DNA from 3 places in the Arthrobacter sp. Helios genome. Region 3 is predicted to be linked to each of the others. Evidence: riboswitches for the same ligand, from Rfam matches in the RefSeq annotation. Region 3 holds a riboswitch; each other region holds the start of a gene.
The links. Region 3 has a riboswitch for S-adenosylmethionine ahead of ArtHe_RS15955 (ATP-binding cassette domain-containing protein). Riboswitches for the same ligand answer to the same signal wherever they lie in the genome.
Positions count from the first base shown of each region.

Region 1 (4,116 bases), 1.7 Mb from region 3:
GATCGCGTTGTTGCCAATTCCGCTGCCCGTGATCGACCGGGCCAGTGGCTGGACCGCGGGCAGGAAGATGATGAAGGGAATGGGGCGGAAGACATTCACCAGCACGTTCAGGGTACCGAAGACCGCCCGGTTCGCCAGCAGCGCTCCGCTGCGGGTGGTGTAAAGGCCCAGGCCGATCAGCAGTCCGCCCACTCCGCCGAACAGCAGGCTCAGGCCCACTATGTAGAGGGTTTCTCCGACGGCCGTCCACAGCTGGGGCGTCAGGGGAATCAGTTCTTCCATTCAGCTCAGCTCCGTTACCTTGATGCCTGTGCCTACCGAGGCGAGTGCGCCGTCGATCGCCTGATCCGCTCCCTTGAGCGCCAGGGTGAGATGCCCGAAGGCCCTCCCCGAAATGTCATTGATGCCGCCGTAGATCAGTTCGAATCCCACACCGGCTGCGGCAAGTTCAAGGAAGACTCCCGCCTGCGCCTCGTCGCCGTCACGGAAGGACAAGGTGACAATCCGGCCCTCGTGGCGGGCCTTCAGCGAGGCAAGCTCATCCGGTGACGGAATGCCCCGGACCACGGTAGAGACAAATTTCTGCGAAGATTCGCGGCGCGGATTGGAGAAGACTTCAAACACTTCGCCCTGTTCCACAATCCGGCCGCCATCCATCACGGCTACCCGCGTGGCCAGGTTTTTGATCACATCCATCTCATGGGTGATCACCACAATGGTGATGCCCAGTTCCCGGTTGACGCGGCGCAGCAGGGCCAGCACCTCGTGGGTGGTTTCCGGGTCCAGTGCCGAGGTGGCCTCGTCTGCCAGCAGGATTTTGGGCGACGCGGCCAGCGCACGAGCTATGCCGACCCGCTGCTTCTGACCCCCGGAAAGCTGCTCGGGGTAGCTTGACGCCTTGTCCGAGAGCCCGACGAAGGCGAGCAGTTCCTCCACCCGCGCTGCGATTTCCGGCTTGCTCCGCCCGGCCACGCGGAGCGGGTAGGCGATGTTGTTGCGGACGGTCTTGGAGTTGAAGAGGTTGAACTGCTGGAAGATCATGCCGATGCCCAGGCGCAATGACTTCAGCTTCCGCTCGGGAACCCCGGAGACCTGCTGCCCATCCACGGTGATGCTGCCGGATGTGCTGGTTTCGAGGGCATTGATGAGCCGGACCAGGGTGGACTTACCCGCGCCGGAATAGCCGATGATGCCGAAGATCTCCCCGGCCTCAATCTCGAGGTTGATCTCCTTCAGCGCGGCCACGGCGGGTTCGCCCTTCCGGGCCGGCGGATAGGACTTGGAGACGTTCTGCAGTGAAATGAGGGCCATGAAGGTTCCTTGTTTTTCAGACGGGTGTCCCGGCCGGCAGCTGCTGCCGCCGGCCGGGACCCTTCGGTGATGCGGCCGGGGTTAGCCCAGGGCTTCGATGTCCTTCTGGACCTTTTCCAGCGACGTCTTCAGGTCCTCCACCGGAACTTTTAGGAACTTGGCGGTGTTGCCTGAGGCCTCCTGCACACCGTCCTGGACGGACTGGGTGTTCTGGTAGATCTCCACCAGCTTCACGTACGTCTCATTGTTTTCCTCGCCGGCGCGGGCCGCGAAGATGTTCACGTAGGGAATGGCCGCGGGATCCGCGGGGTCATCCTGCGCAATGGCATCCTCAAACTTCAGCCCGGCGTCTTCCACGAAGTCGTTGTTGATGATGGCTGCGGCAACGTCGGGCAGCGAGGTGGGTGTCAGCGACGCTTCCAGGGTGGTCACCTTGACCTTGGACTTTGCTGCATCGATGTCATCGAGGGTGGAGAACGCGCTGCCGCCGCCTTCCAGGGTCACCAGACCTGCGGACTGCAGCACCAGCAGGCCGCGGGACAGGTTGCTCTCATCATTGGGGATGGCCACGGTGGCGCCGTCGGGGATCTCTTCCACGGAGTCGTACTGCGTGGAGTAGAGGCCCAGCGGGTAGATGGCGGTGGAGCCGACAGGTGTCAGGTCGCTTCCGCTGGCAACGTTGTAGCGGGCCAGGTAGACGATGTGCTGGAACTGGTTCAGGTCCAGCTCACCCTCTGACAGCGCCGGGTTGGGCAGGGTGTACTCGCCGAAGTCGACGATTTCGACGTCGATACCCTCCGCCTTGGCTGCCTCGGTATAGGTGGCCCAGTACGGATCGCTGGCACCAACGACGCCGATTTTCACCGGCGCACCTTCGTCACCGGCCGCGGAACCGCAGGCAGCCATGCCGAGGGCAAGGAGGGGTGCTGCGGCAAGAGCCAGGATTTTCCTGCTGAGTTTCATGGTTCGGTTCTTCTCCTGAATGGGTCCGCGGCAAACCGCGGAAGGGTGGGGAGGCGCAGGCCGCTGTGAGGGCAATGCCGGCGCCGTACTTGCCCTGCGGAAGGTCTCCGCCAGGGCCGAATCTTCACCTGGAGCACCCCGCTACGACGAGAGGGTTGCTGTCCAGCCGGCCAGGGCCGTTGGCTGGAACTCTTGATTCCGGACCCACGCTAGGGGCGCCTTCAGCCCGGTCCAAATGTTGCGCCATGAGGCTTCGCGCCCCGTCGCGGAAGGTCATATTGCGCCATGTGCTGTCATACAGGGCAGCCCCGGTACTTCACTGCCGGCCAGCCCGTTGGTGAAGCACGGGCCGCGGGGTCGGTAGTCTGGGTGCTTCCTGCCGCGGAAATCAACGGCAGTGAACGTCCAGGAAGGCTGATCAATCCAAGATGGCTGATCAATCCAGGAAGGCTGATCATGGGCATGGTTGAGGATCTCGGCGCGGACGACGTTTGTGCCCTGGCGGCACGCCACGGTTTGCTGCTCGAACCGGGGAGCGTCCGCTTCAACGAAGCCGGCCTGGACTACCGGGTGGCGTTTGCTGCGGAAGTGCAAACCTCTGAGCGGGACAATGAACAAGTTCTTCAACGGTGGGTCCTGCGCGTGCCGCGCCGGGCGGACGTGGCGGCGAACCAGGACGAGGAACGGGCCATCCTGGACTTTGTCCGTCCGCGGCTTTCGGTGGCCGTCCCGGATTGGCAGATCCAGGCCGATGACCTGATTGCCTACCCGCTGCTGCCCGGCTCCCCCGGACTGACCGTGGGTCCGGAGAACCAGACGGACTGGCATTTCGACCCGTCCGGCAAGGCCTATCTGCAGTCTCTGGCGGAGCTGATCGCGTCCCTGCACGGCCTGGATGCCGGTGCCGCCGCCGCAGCTGGTATTCCGGCCGAAACGCCGCACGCTGTCCGCCGGCACTGGGCGGACGGGCTTCGCAGAGTGGAAAAGGAGTTCCGGATCGCGCCGGACCTGCTGGCGGGCTGGGAGCAGTGGCTCAGCGATGACCGGCTCTGGCCGGAGCGGACCGTCCTGACACACGGTGAACTGTATCCCGCCCACCTGCTGCTGGATGAGGCAGACCGCATCGTTTCCGTGCTGGACTGGACCACCGCCAAGGTCAGCGATCCTGCGCTCGAATTCATGTATATCCAGCTGATTTCGCCGGATTCGCTGGAGGAAACCGCCGCGCGCTATGAGGAGGCAACCGGAACTTCCGAGCCGCACCTGGTGGAGCGCTGCACCGCCCTCATTGCAGCCGGCCCGCTGAACCATGCGCTCTATGCCCTGACGACGGGGCTCCCCGAGCACCGGGACGCCGCCGCTGCCCAGCTGTTTCCCTGACCGGCTGTCCCTGCCCGGCTGTTTCCCTGCCCAGCAGTTCGCTGACCGGCTGTTCCCGAAACAGCTGCCGCCGGCGGCGCATCCTCCGGCGGTGCATCTTCGGCCAGGGCCGTCTGGCGGTCGGGTCCGGAGCGTGTGTATCCTGCCAGCAGTGCAAACTTCTTCTTTTTCGTGACGCAGAACTTTTTCTGCCATTCCGCCTTCACGCGGAACCGTGAAACTGCTCCCTGGCGGGCAGTGATTTCGTGCGCCCCGGTGCCGGGACCCTTCAAGGGTTCCGGCTGCCCAGGCCCACCACCGGAAACTTCACGGAAGAACAATCATGCCTGTCCCACAACCTCCCCAACGTCGATTCCTCCCCCTCACCCCGCTGCATGAGCGGGACGAGCTCCACCCGGACTGCTCCAAGTGTTATGCGCTGTGCTGCACGGCGTTCGGGTTCACGCGGTCAGCTGACTTCGC
Region 1 is NZ_CP095402.1:1,246,727-1,250,842, reverse strand. Features, by position in the region: gene ArtHe_RS05555 (ABC transporter permease subunit) at 1-282, opposite strand, end outside; gene ArtHe_RS05550 (methionine ABC transporter ATP-binding protein) at 283-1,311, opposite strand; gene ArtHe_RS05545 (MetQ/NlpA family ABC transporter substrate-binding protein) at 1,393-2,274, opposite strand; SAM riboswitch class IV at 2,355-2,472, opposite strand; gene ArtHe_RS05540 (macrolide 2'-phosphotransferase) at 2,560-3,654, shown strand; gene ArtHe_RS05535 (pentapeptide repeat-containing protein) at 3,977-4,116, shown strand, end outside.
Region 1: another riboswitch for S-adenosylmethionine. It lies ahead of ArtHe_RS05545 (MetQ/NlpA family ABC transporter substrate-binding protein); the one in region 3 lies ahead of ArtHe_RS15955 (ATP-binding cassette domain-containing protein).

Region 2 (4,116 bases), 940 kb from region 3:
ACGTCTATGGCGGTTGAGGTCATCTTTGACGGACCCTTTCGATTCTGGACGTTCGTTGTCCGGCCCGGGGGCGGATCAGCGCGTGGTGTTCCGGTGAAGTGCGCGGATAACTGACCGGACGGTCGGTAATCAATCCAGCCTACATGAGAGTGCGCTGGAGCACACCACCGCGGCCTGCCCTCAATCCGTTTTCTCCTGCCGGGTGGGGTTTCTTCGACTTCGTGTTCCGCGTGCCCCGCCCGGGCGCTAGCTTGGACCGCCTGTTCCCCTGACGAAGGAGTCCTGAGATGCGCCGGAACCGGATGAGCGGCTGGAGCCGGGCGGCATTGCTGCTGGCCGTGGGAAGCGGACTGGTTGCCGGAGGGACCGCTGCCCCGGCTTCGGCTGCAGGACCCGGCTCCGCCCAGGGCCAGAGGCACAACACCGCGCACACCACCGGGCAGCACGCCTGGCACAGCCGCGGGCACGGCGAGGGACCACACCAGCGGTGGCAGCACGGCCGGGACCACCAGCACCGGAGCTGGCACCACGGACGGGACCGCAGTTTCGACTACGCCGCGCTGGGCGACTCCTATGCCGCAGGCTATGGCGGCGGCGCGGTGCGCGATGCGTGCGGCCGGACGGCGGAGGGATATCCAGCACTGCTGGACGGGCTCGACGGCGTCGCCTTGGTGTCGAACCAGTCCTGTGCCGGTGCGACGGCACTCAGCACTCCCCCAGGGCCACCCGAGGGCCCGGTGGACCTGCCGGAACAGATCGAGGCGCTGGCGGCTGGCGGGCTGATCGGACGCGGAACCGATCTTCTCACGGTGACGATTGGCGGCAATGATGTCCGGTTTGGCGCGGTAGTCGCGGCCTGCGCCGGTCCGGAGCTGCCGGCCACCTGCGCCCCGGCACTTGAGGCCGCCCAGGCCTACGCCGAAACCACGCTCGCCGCCCAGCTGCGGGAATCACTGGGCCGCCTGCGTTCGCTGGCACCCCGGGCGGAGATCGTCCTGACCGGCTATCCGCACCTGTTCGAGGAAGGCACGCCCGGGCCGCTCAGCCCGCAGGCCCAGGCCCTCTTCAACGAAGGAACGGATAAGCTCAACGCGGTCCTGGCCGCGCAGCTGGGACGGGGCTCGACCTTTGTGGACGTGGTGGACGAGTTCTCCGGGCACGGAGTGGGATCGCCCGAACCGTGGATCATCTTCGATGGCGGGCCGTTTGACCTCCATCCGAACGCCACCGGCTACCGCGACGGCTATCTGGCCGCGTTCACAGCGGATGTGGAGCTGCCCTCACACGGCGGCTGCCGCGGCAGGAGCTGACGGCGGCCACGTCCTGACCGAGGGTTGCCCGGTCCCAAGCCTGCCTGGCCCCAAAGCACGACGGCGGCGCCCGCCACACGCGGGCACCGCCGTCGTCCTGGGTGCTCCAGAGCTACTTCATGTGCGGAACAACCACGGCGCGCCCGCTGAGCTCGCCTGCCTCCAGCTTCCGGTACGCCTCCAGCGCGTTGTCCATGCTGTAGAGCTCCACCTCGGGCTTGATCTGACCGGCGCGGTACATGGCCACCACTTCGTGCAGGTCCTCAATGGTGCCCCAGTAGGTGTTGGTCGTGGTGGACTCGTACGGGGTGGTGAAGAAGCTCCACTCATACGTCCCGCCGGCGATGCCAACCACAGTGAACCGGGACTGCGGTGCCATCGATGCGGCTGCAGTCTTGATGGTCGGACCCACCCCGACGAAGTCGAACGCAGCATCCACACCGCGTCCGCCGGTGATCTCCCGGATGCGTTCCACCTGGCCCTCGCCGCCGGGAACCACGATGGCGCCGGCAGCTTCGGCCTTCCGCATGGCCTCTTCCTTCATATCGGTGGCAATCACCGTGGCGCCGGTGAGTGCCTTGAGGATCTGCACCGCCATCTGTCCCAGCCCGCCAAGGCCGACGACCAGGGCGTATTTGCCGCCCCCGGCCAGGTTCGGCAGGGAGTTCTTGATGGCGTGGTACGGCGTCAGGGCCGCATCGGAAAGCGGTGCCGCGGCGACAGGATCGGCGTCGCCCAGCGGGACCAGGTTCCGGACCGGAACCACCAGGTATTCGGCCATACCGCCGTCGCGGCCCAGTCCCATGCCCAGGTAGGGCATCTCGGCGGCGTTCTCGCAGTAGGTGTCCTGCCCGCGGGAGCAGGCCTTGCAGTGCCCGCAGCCTACCGGCCCGTAGACCAGGTACGCGCCGCCGACCTCCACGCCGCTGACGCCTTCGCCAAGCTCTTCGATCCAGCCGGAGTTCTCATGGCCCAGGACGAAGGCGGGAGGGATCGAGCCCGGCGAGCCTTCGGCGAAGTCCTTATAGAGCGCGACGTCGGAATGGCAGGCACCGGCGCCCGCCACCTTCAGCAGGACCTCGCCAGGGCCCGGCTTCGGCTTTTCGACCTCCGTCAGGGACGGGAAGGTCTGCCACTTCTCAAATACAACTGCACGCATAATGCCTTCTTCTTTGAATCGGTGCGGCGGAGTTTACCCGCCTCCTCCACCATATATGCTTTTACATCTACTTGGCCCGGCGGGAGCGGGGGTTCCGCCACAGGGGCCGGGTGCGCTACTGTTTGCAGTACTTCACGAGATGCGGCCTCCGCGTTCGGCACCGCCGGGCAAGGAACAGCTCCGACTGGCCTCACACCAACCCCATTGTTCGGCGGGTGGTTCGGATGACGAAGCGGTCTGCGCTAACCGGTGCGGACAAGGACAACTCCCCGAAGGACAAACACTGTGACCTACTCCAGTGACTCCCCCATCAGCAGCATCGCTTCCTCGCGCCCGGCCCAGGTACTTCCGTCCCTGCCGGCCGCAGCACTGGCCGAATACGACGACTGGGTCGAGGTGGAAGTCCACGCCGACCCCGGACTCGACGTTATTGCCCTGGTCATTGACGGCACCCAGCAGCTGATGTGGCACCAGGACACGGCACGGGTGGCGCTGGCTCTGGTGTCCGCCGTCGACACCGCTCAGTGGTGCCCCCGGCACTCAACGCTGCTGGTCCCCGGCGGCTTCAACAGTCCCGCGGGCAGCTCTTTTTTCCACTTAGCCGCTACGGAACGGCTGGCCCTGTGCCGGGAGAACCCGGCTGAGGCCAGGCTCCCCCTTCCGCAGTAGCGGCTTCACCCCAGCAGCCGGGCCCGAAGCCGGTCCAGCGTCAGGCTGTCTGCTCCGGCCCGGAGCAGGAAATCCCGGGCGTCCAGGTTCTCCGCCACGGCCAGCAGCTCCTGCTGCGCGGCTGCGATCCGTTGCGCGAGTTCAGTGTCGTTCAAGGGGCGCTCCCGCGGCTGCGTCTGGCGCCGGTGCCATTCATTGATTCCGGCGGCTGCGGCCGCATAGTCCGCGGCGGCCGCTTCCGGTGCTGCGCCGGCGAGCTGCAGCAGGAGCAGGGCGACCAGGCCCGTGCGGTCCCGCCCGGCGGAACAGTGAATGACAACCCCGCCGGGCGGGGCATCCGCGATGGCCTGGGCGACCGCTGCGAATTTCTCCGGCCACCGGGCAAGGTTCGCAGGATAAAAGCGCGGGGAGTTCATGTACGGTCCGGTGAGTGCGGTGAACTCCGGATCGGCGGTTTCCTGGGTGGGCCGGTTCAGGACGGCGATTCCCTGGACGGCCGACGGCGGCAGCAGCGGGTCGGTGTCCCGCCTGCCGATTTCGGTTTCGTTCCGCAGGTCCACGACGGTGCGGACACCGGCGTCGTAGGCCTGTTGCCAGCCCCGCCCGGTGAGCCACTCGGAGCGCCCCATCCGGAAGAGCCTGCCCGGCAGGATACTGCGGCCGCCGGCCACGGGGATGCCCCCGAGGTCCCGGGCGTTGACGGCGCCCTCCCAGGCCACAGTCCGGTTGCTGGCAGCGTCCATGGCTCCAGCGTAGGCGCTGCCGGATTCACTGCCGAAACTGGTGCGGTTGAGGCAGCCAGGGGGGAGGGTCAGCTCCAGTCGAAAAAGCCCTTGCCGGTCTTGCGTCCGAGCTCGCCACGGGCCACCTTGTCCCGCAGGATCTGCGGCGGCTCGAAGCGCGGGCCGAGGGTGGAGGCCAGGTACTCGGCGATGCCGAGCCGGACGTCCAGGCCTACAATGTCCGTGGTCTTCAGCG
Region 2 is NZ_CP095402.1:2,527,170-2,531,285, forward strand. Features, by position in the region: gene paaZ (phenylacetic acid degradation bifunctional protein PaaZ) at 1-23, opposite strand, end outside; gene ArtHe_RS11415 (SGNH/GDSL hydrolase family protein) at 288-1,310, shown strand; gene ArtHe_RS11420 (NAD(P)-dependent alcohol dehydrogenase) at 1,423-2,469, opposite strand; SAM riboswitch class IV at 2,600-2,737, shown strand; gene ArtHe_RS11425 (hypothetical protein) at 2,755-3,138, shown strand; gene ArtHe_RS11430 (tyrosine-protein phosphatase) at 3,144-3,881, opposite strand; gene ArtHe_RS11435 (3-hydroxyacyl-CoA dehydrogenase family protein) at 3,950-4,116, opposite strand, start outside.
Region 2: another riboswitch for S-adenosylmethionine. It lies ahead of ArtHe_RS11425 (hypothetical protein); the one in region 3 lies ahead of ArtHe_RS15955 (ATP-binding cassette domain-containing protein).

Region 3 (4,116 bases):
GCCGAGTTCGTTGAAGCGGTGCTGCTCGGCCTCGGGGTGGCGCCACTGGCCGCCGCGGATGTGGCTGGTGGTGTTCATCAGGAACGCGTTGAGCAGCAGGCGCGGCCGCGGCCCGGAAAAACGGGTGCTGGGGATAGGCATGGTGGTTCTTTCGGTTGAAGGCTAAAGACGCTTGTCAGCGCGCCGGGAAATCCAGGAGCCGCCCAGCTGGACGGCCTGCACCAGCAGGATCATCAGGATGATGGCGGTGATCATCAGCCCGGTCTCATAGCGGTAGTAGCCGTAGCGGATGGCGAAGTCGCCGATTCCGCCGCCGCCCACCAGCCCGGCCATCGCGGAATAGGAGATGAAGCTGACCGTCATGATGGTCACGGAGCTGATCAGTCCCGGCCGGGCTTCCACGAGCAGGACGTCGCGGACAATCTGGCTCCGGGTCGCACCCATGGAGCGGGCGGCTTCCACCACTCCCCCGCCGAGGGAGGTGATGTTCTGCTCCACGAACCGGGCAAAGTACGGGATCGCGTTGATGGTCAGCGGCACGATCACCGCCGCGGTGCCGATGGTGGTGCCCACGACGAACCGGGTAAACGGGATAATGGCGATCAGCAGGATCAGGAACGGGAAGGACCGGACCAGGTTGACCAGCGAGTCCAGGATCCGGTGCAGCTTGGGTTTGTGCACCAGCCCGTTGGGACCGAGCGCATACAGCAGCACACCCAGCGGGGTGCCGATCAGCACCGCCAGCGGAATGGCCACCAGGAGCATGATGCCGGTCTGGCCCAGCGCGGTGAGCAGTTCGGGCCAGACTTCGATGATGCGCTCAAGCATGGTGGGCTCCTTCGAGCCGGCTGGCGGCGGTTCTTTGGGCACGGTCCAGGCTGATTTCATCCGAGATCAGGTAGCGGCCGATCGAGGTGGCGGGGCTGAACCCCGGACGCTGCAGCTCGGTGAGCGCGAACTGTTCCACCACGCGTCCGTCCTCCATCACGGCCACGTTGTCCGCGATCGCCTTGATGACATTCATTTCGTGGGTCACCACCACGATCGTGATGCCGAAGCGGGCGTTCACGTCGCTGAGGTACTGCAGCACGGAGGCGGTGGTCCGCGGGTCGACGGCGGAGGTGGGCTCGTCACACAGCAGCACCTTCGGCTCAGTGGCCAGGGCCCGGGCGATGGCCACCCGCTGCTTCTGCCCGCCGGAAAGCTTGGCCGGGTACGCTTCCGCTTTTTCGGACAGGTCGACGACGGCGAGCGCCTCGAGTGCCCGGCGGCGGCGCTCCGCAGCGTTCCTGACGCCGGAGAATTTCAGGGAAAGCTCCACGTTCTGTGCCGCAGTGCGGTTGTTAAGCAGATTGAAGTGCTGGAAGATCATGCCGATCCCGTGCCGGGTGGCTCGCAGGGCCGCGTCATCCAGCGTCGTCACGTCCACGCCGCCCACGAGGACCCGGCCGGAGGTGGGGCGCTCCAGCAGGTTGATGTTGCGCAGCAGCGTGGATTTGCCTGCCCCGGAGAAGCCGATGATTCCCTGGATGCTGCCACGCGGGATCTCCAGTGACACGTCATCCACGGCGGTGAAGCTGGATTCTCCGGTGCCAAAAACGGTCGAAACATTCTCGATCCGAATCATGCCGTCCTCCTTCGGTCATTGCCCGGCAAGAGGTGAGCACCGCACGGCATCCCCATGGGTGCGTTGAGGCGAACCCATGGGGGGACCAAAAGAAAGCGGGTGCTTCTCCATCGGTCCTGGCGGTAGCACCCCTCTCCTTCGCAGGATTACGGAAGGGGTTGCTGCGGCGTCATGGAGCCAGGTCTCTCAGCCGCTCTGGATGGTTATGGGTCCATAAAAGCCGGGGAGGACCCGGATGGACAAGAAGATTTCCGTGTATGGCCCGGCGCGTCGCTCTGTGACGCACCGGGCGTCACACTACGGCTTTGTGACGTCACGGGAACGGGGGCGTTTCCTGCGCTCCGGGGCGGCAGCCAGCCGGCTGCCACAGGTAGGGCAGGATGGTTTTGTGCCGTTTTCCGAACTCTCTCCCTGCCCTTCCCGGGCGGATTCCCGGGCAGCATCCGCCGCTGCCGGTCCGGACCCCGCATGAGGGGCTGGCTTTTCCTTGGGTCTGCCATCCTGCTGGAGGTTGCCGGCTCCCTCTCGCTGAAAGGCGCGCTCTCCGCACCCGGCTGGTACGCCGTCGTCGTGACCGGTTATGTGGGCGCCTTCGTGCTGCTTTCGGCCACGCTGCGGACCGGAATGCCGCTGGGCGTGGCCTACGGAATCTGGGGAGCTGCCGGCGTCGCGCTGACCGCCGTGATGTCCTTCTTCCTGTTCGCGGAGCCCGTGACCCCCTTGATGGCCCTGGGCATCCTGGCCATCATGGCCGGCGTCCTCTGCGTGGAGCTGGGACGGCAGGCGGCAGAGAAGCGGTCAGGAGGAGAGGCGTAATGGCGTGGCTCTTCCTCTGCACCGCCATCGTCTTCGAGGTGGGCGGCACCCTGTGCCTGCGGATGTCCCTGGACAACAAGCGCTGGTACGCCGGTGTTCTCACGGGCTATCTGGTGGCCTTCACCATGCTGGCCCTCACCCTGGCCGATGGGATGGCCCTGGGTGTTGCCTACGGAATCTGGGCCGCTGCCGGCGTGGCGCTGACCGCGGTCCTGGGTCGGATCCTTTTCAAGGAGCCCCTGACCTGGCTGATGGGGCTGGGCATCGTCCTGATCATCGGCGGTGTGCTCCTCGTGGAGATCGGTGCGGGAGGATAGGAGGCGTGACTCTTTCCGAACGCCCCGCGCTCACCCCCGCCCTGAGCGGGGCAGAGTTCCGCCGCTGGTACTGGCTCAAGGAGGAGCTGCAGGCCTTTGCCCGAAGCCAGGGGCTGCCCGCTTCGGGATCCAAGGAAATTCTGGCCGGGCGGACCGCGGCGTTCCTGGACGGCAAGCCCCTTCCGGCCGTGCCTGCCCCGGCCGCCAGGAAGGAGAGTGCCCGCCGCCTGCTGCCCCCGCTGACCATCCACACCGTGGTCCCGGCCGGGCACCCCTGCAGCCAGGTCCTGCGCGACTTCTTCGTTAACGCCCTGGGCCCCGGGTTCCGGTTCGACGCACCCATGCGGGAATTCTTCGCCGGCAATGACGGCACGGCAACCATGGGCGCTGCGCTCGACCACTGGCATGCCACCCGGGACAGCGCTGCCCGCCCGATTGGGGCGCAGTTTGAGCTGAACCGTTTCTCCCGCGACTGGCACACCCGCAATCCGGGCGGTACCCGGCAGCAGATGCTTGCGGCCTGGAAGGCCCACCGCTCCCTGCCTGTAGACCAGCGGCTGCCCTAGAGTCCGTAGCGCCCGGCTTCGATCACCGGGCAGGTATCCATCACGACGTCGAGCCCGGCGTTGTGCGCGCGCTGGGCTGCAGCTTCATCAACCACACCGAGCTGCAGCCAGACGGCCTTGGCGCCGGCCTCGATGGCCTGGTCCACAATGCTGCCCACCCTCGCGGAGTTCACGAAACAATCAACGACGTCGATCTGGCCGGGGATTTCGGCGAGGCGGGTGTATCCCTTGTTTCCGTGGACGTCCTCGCCCTTGAGGTTAACCGGAATGATCTCCATCCCCAGCGTCTCCTGAATGAACCGGGAGACGCCCACGGCAGGGCGCATCGGGTTGTTGGACAACCCCACCACGGCCCATCGGCCCCGGGCGGAGAGCAGCCGGGAAATGACCTCGGGATCGTTACGGTGCGTCATGTGGCCGCTTCCTCCGGTCGGTCGTGCTGAAGACATTCTTACCTTACGCGCCGGCAGCGCCGGCGGTGGAGGGGCCGCTTCACGTCCTAGGCGAGGAAAGCCTCGACGGCGGCGGCCAGTTCGGCGTCTTCGATGCCGTGCCATCCGCCCGTCAGGAGCTGGAAGGATCCTTCGGGGAGCAGCTCAGCGGTATTCCGCGCCCAGTCCTTCAGCCGTTCGTCGCTGCCGCTGCTGGCCAGGACCAGCACCGGAACCCGAACTCCGGTCAGGCTGCGGACATCGGTGTCGATCATCAGGGTGAGGTCATAGGAAATGGTGTGCGCGGCAGGTTCAAACGGGCTGGGCTCGGAGGAACGGATCAGCTCGTCGGGGACCCC
Region 3 is NZ_CP095402.1:3,471,397-3,475,512, reverse strand. Features, by position in the region: gene ArtHe_RS15965 (LLM class flavin-dependent oxidoreductase) at 1-141, opposite strand, end outside; gene ArtHe_RS15960 (methionine ABC transporter permease) at 163-828, opposite strand; gene ArtHe_RS15955 (ATP-binding cassette domain-containing protein) at 821-1,627, opposite strand; SAM riboswitch class I at 1,732-1,833, opposite strand; gene ArtHe_RS15950 (SMR family transporter) at 2,096-2,443, shown strand; gene ArtHe_RS15945 (SMR family transporter) at 2,443-2,760, shown strand; gene ArtHe_RS15940 (SAP domain-containing protein) at 2,766-3,326, shown strand; gene ArtHe_RS15935 (CoA-binding protein) at 3,323-3,739, opposite strand; gene ArtHe_RS15930 (alpha/beta hydrolase) at 3,826-4,116, opposite strand, start outside.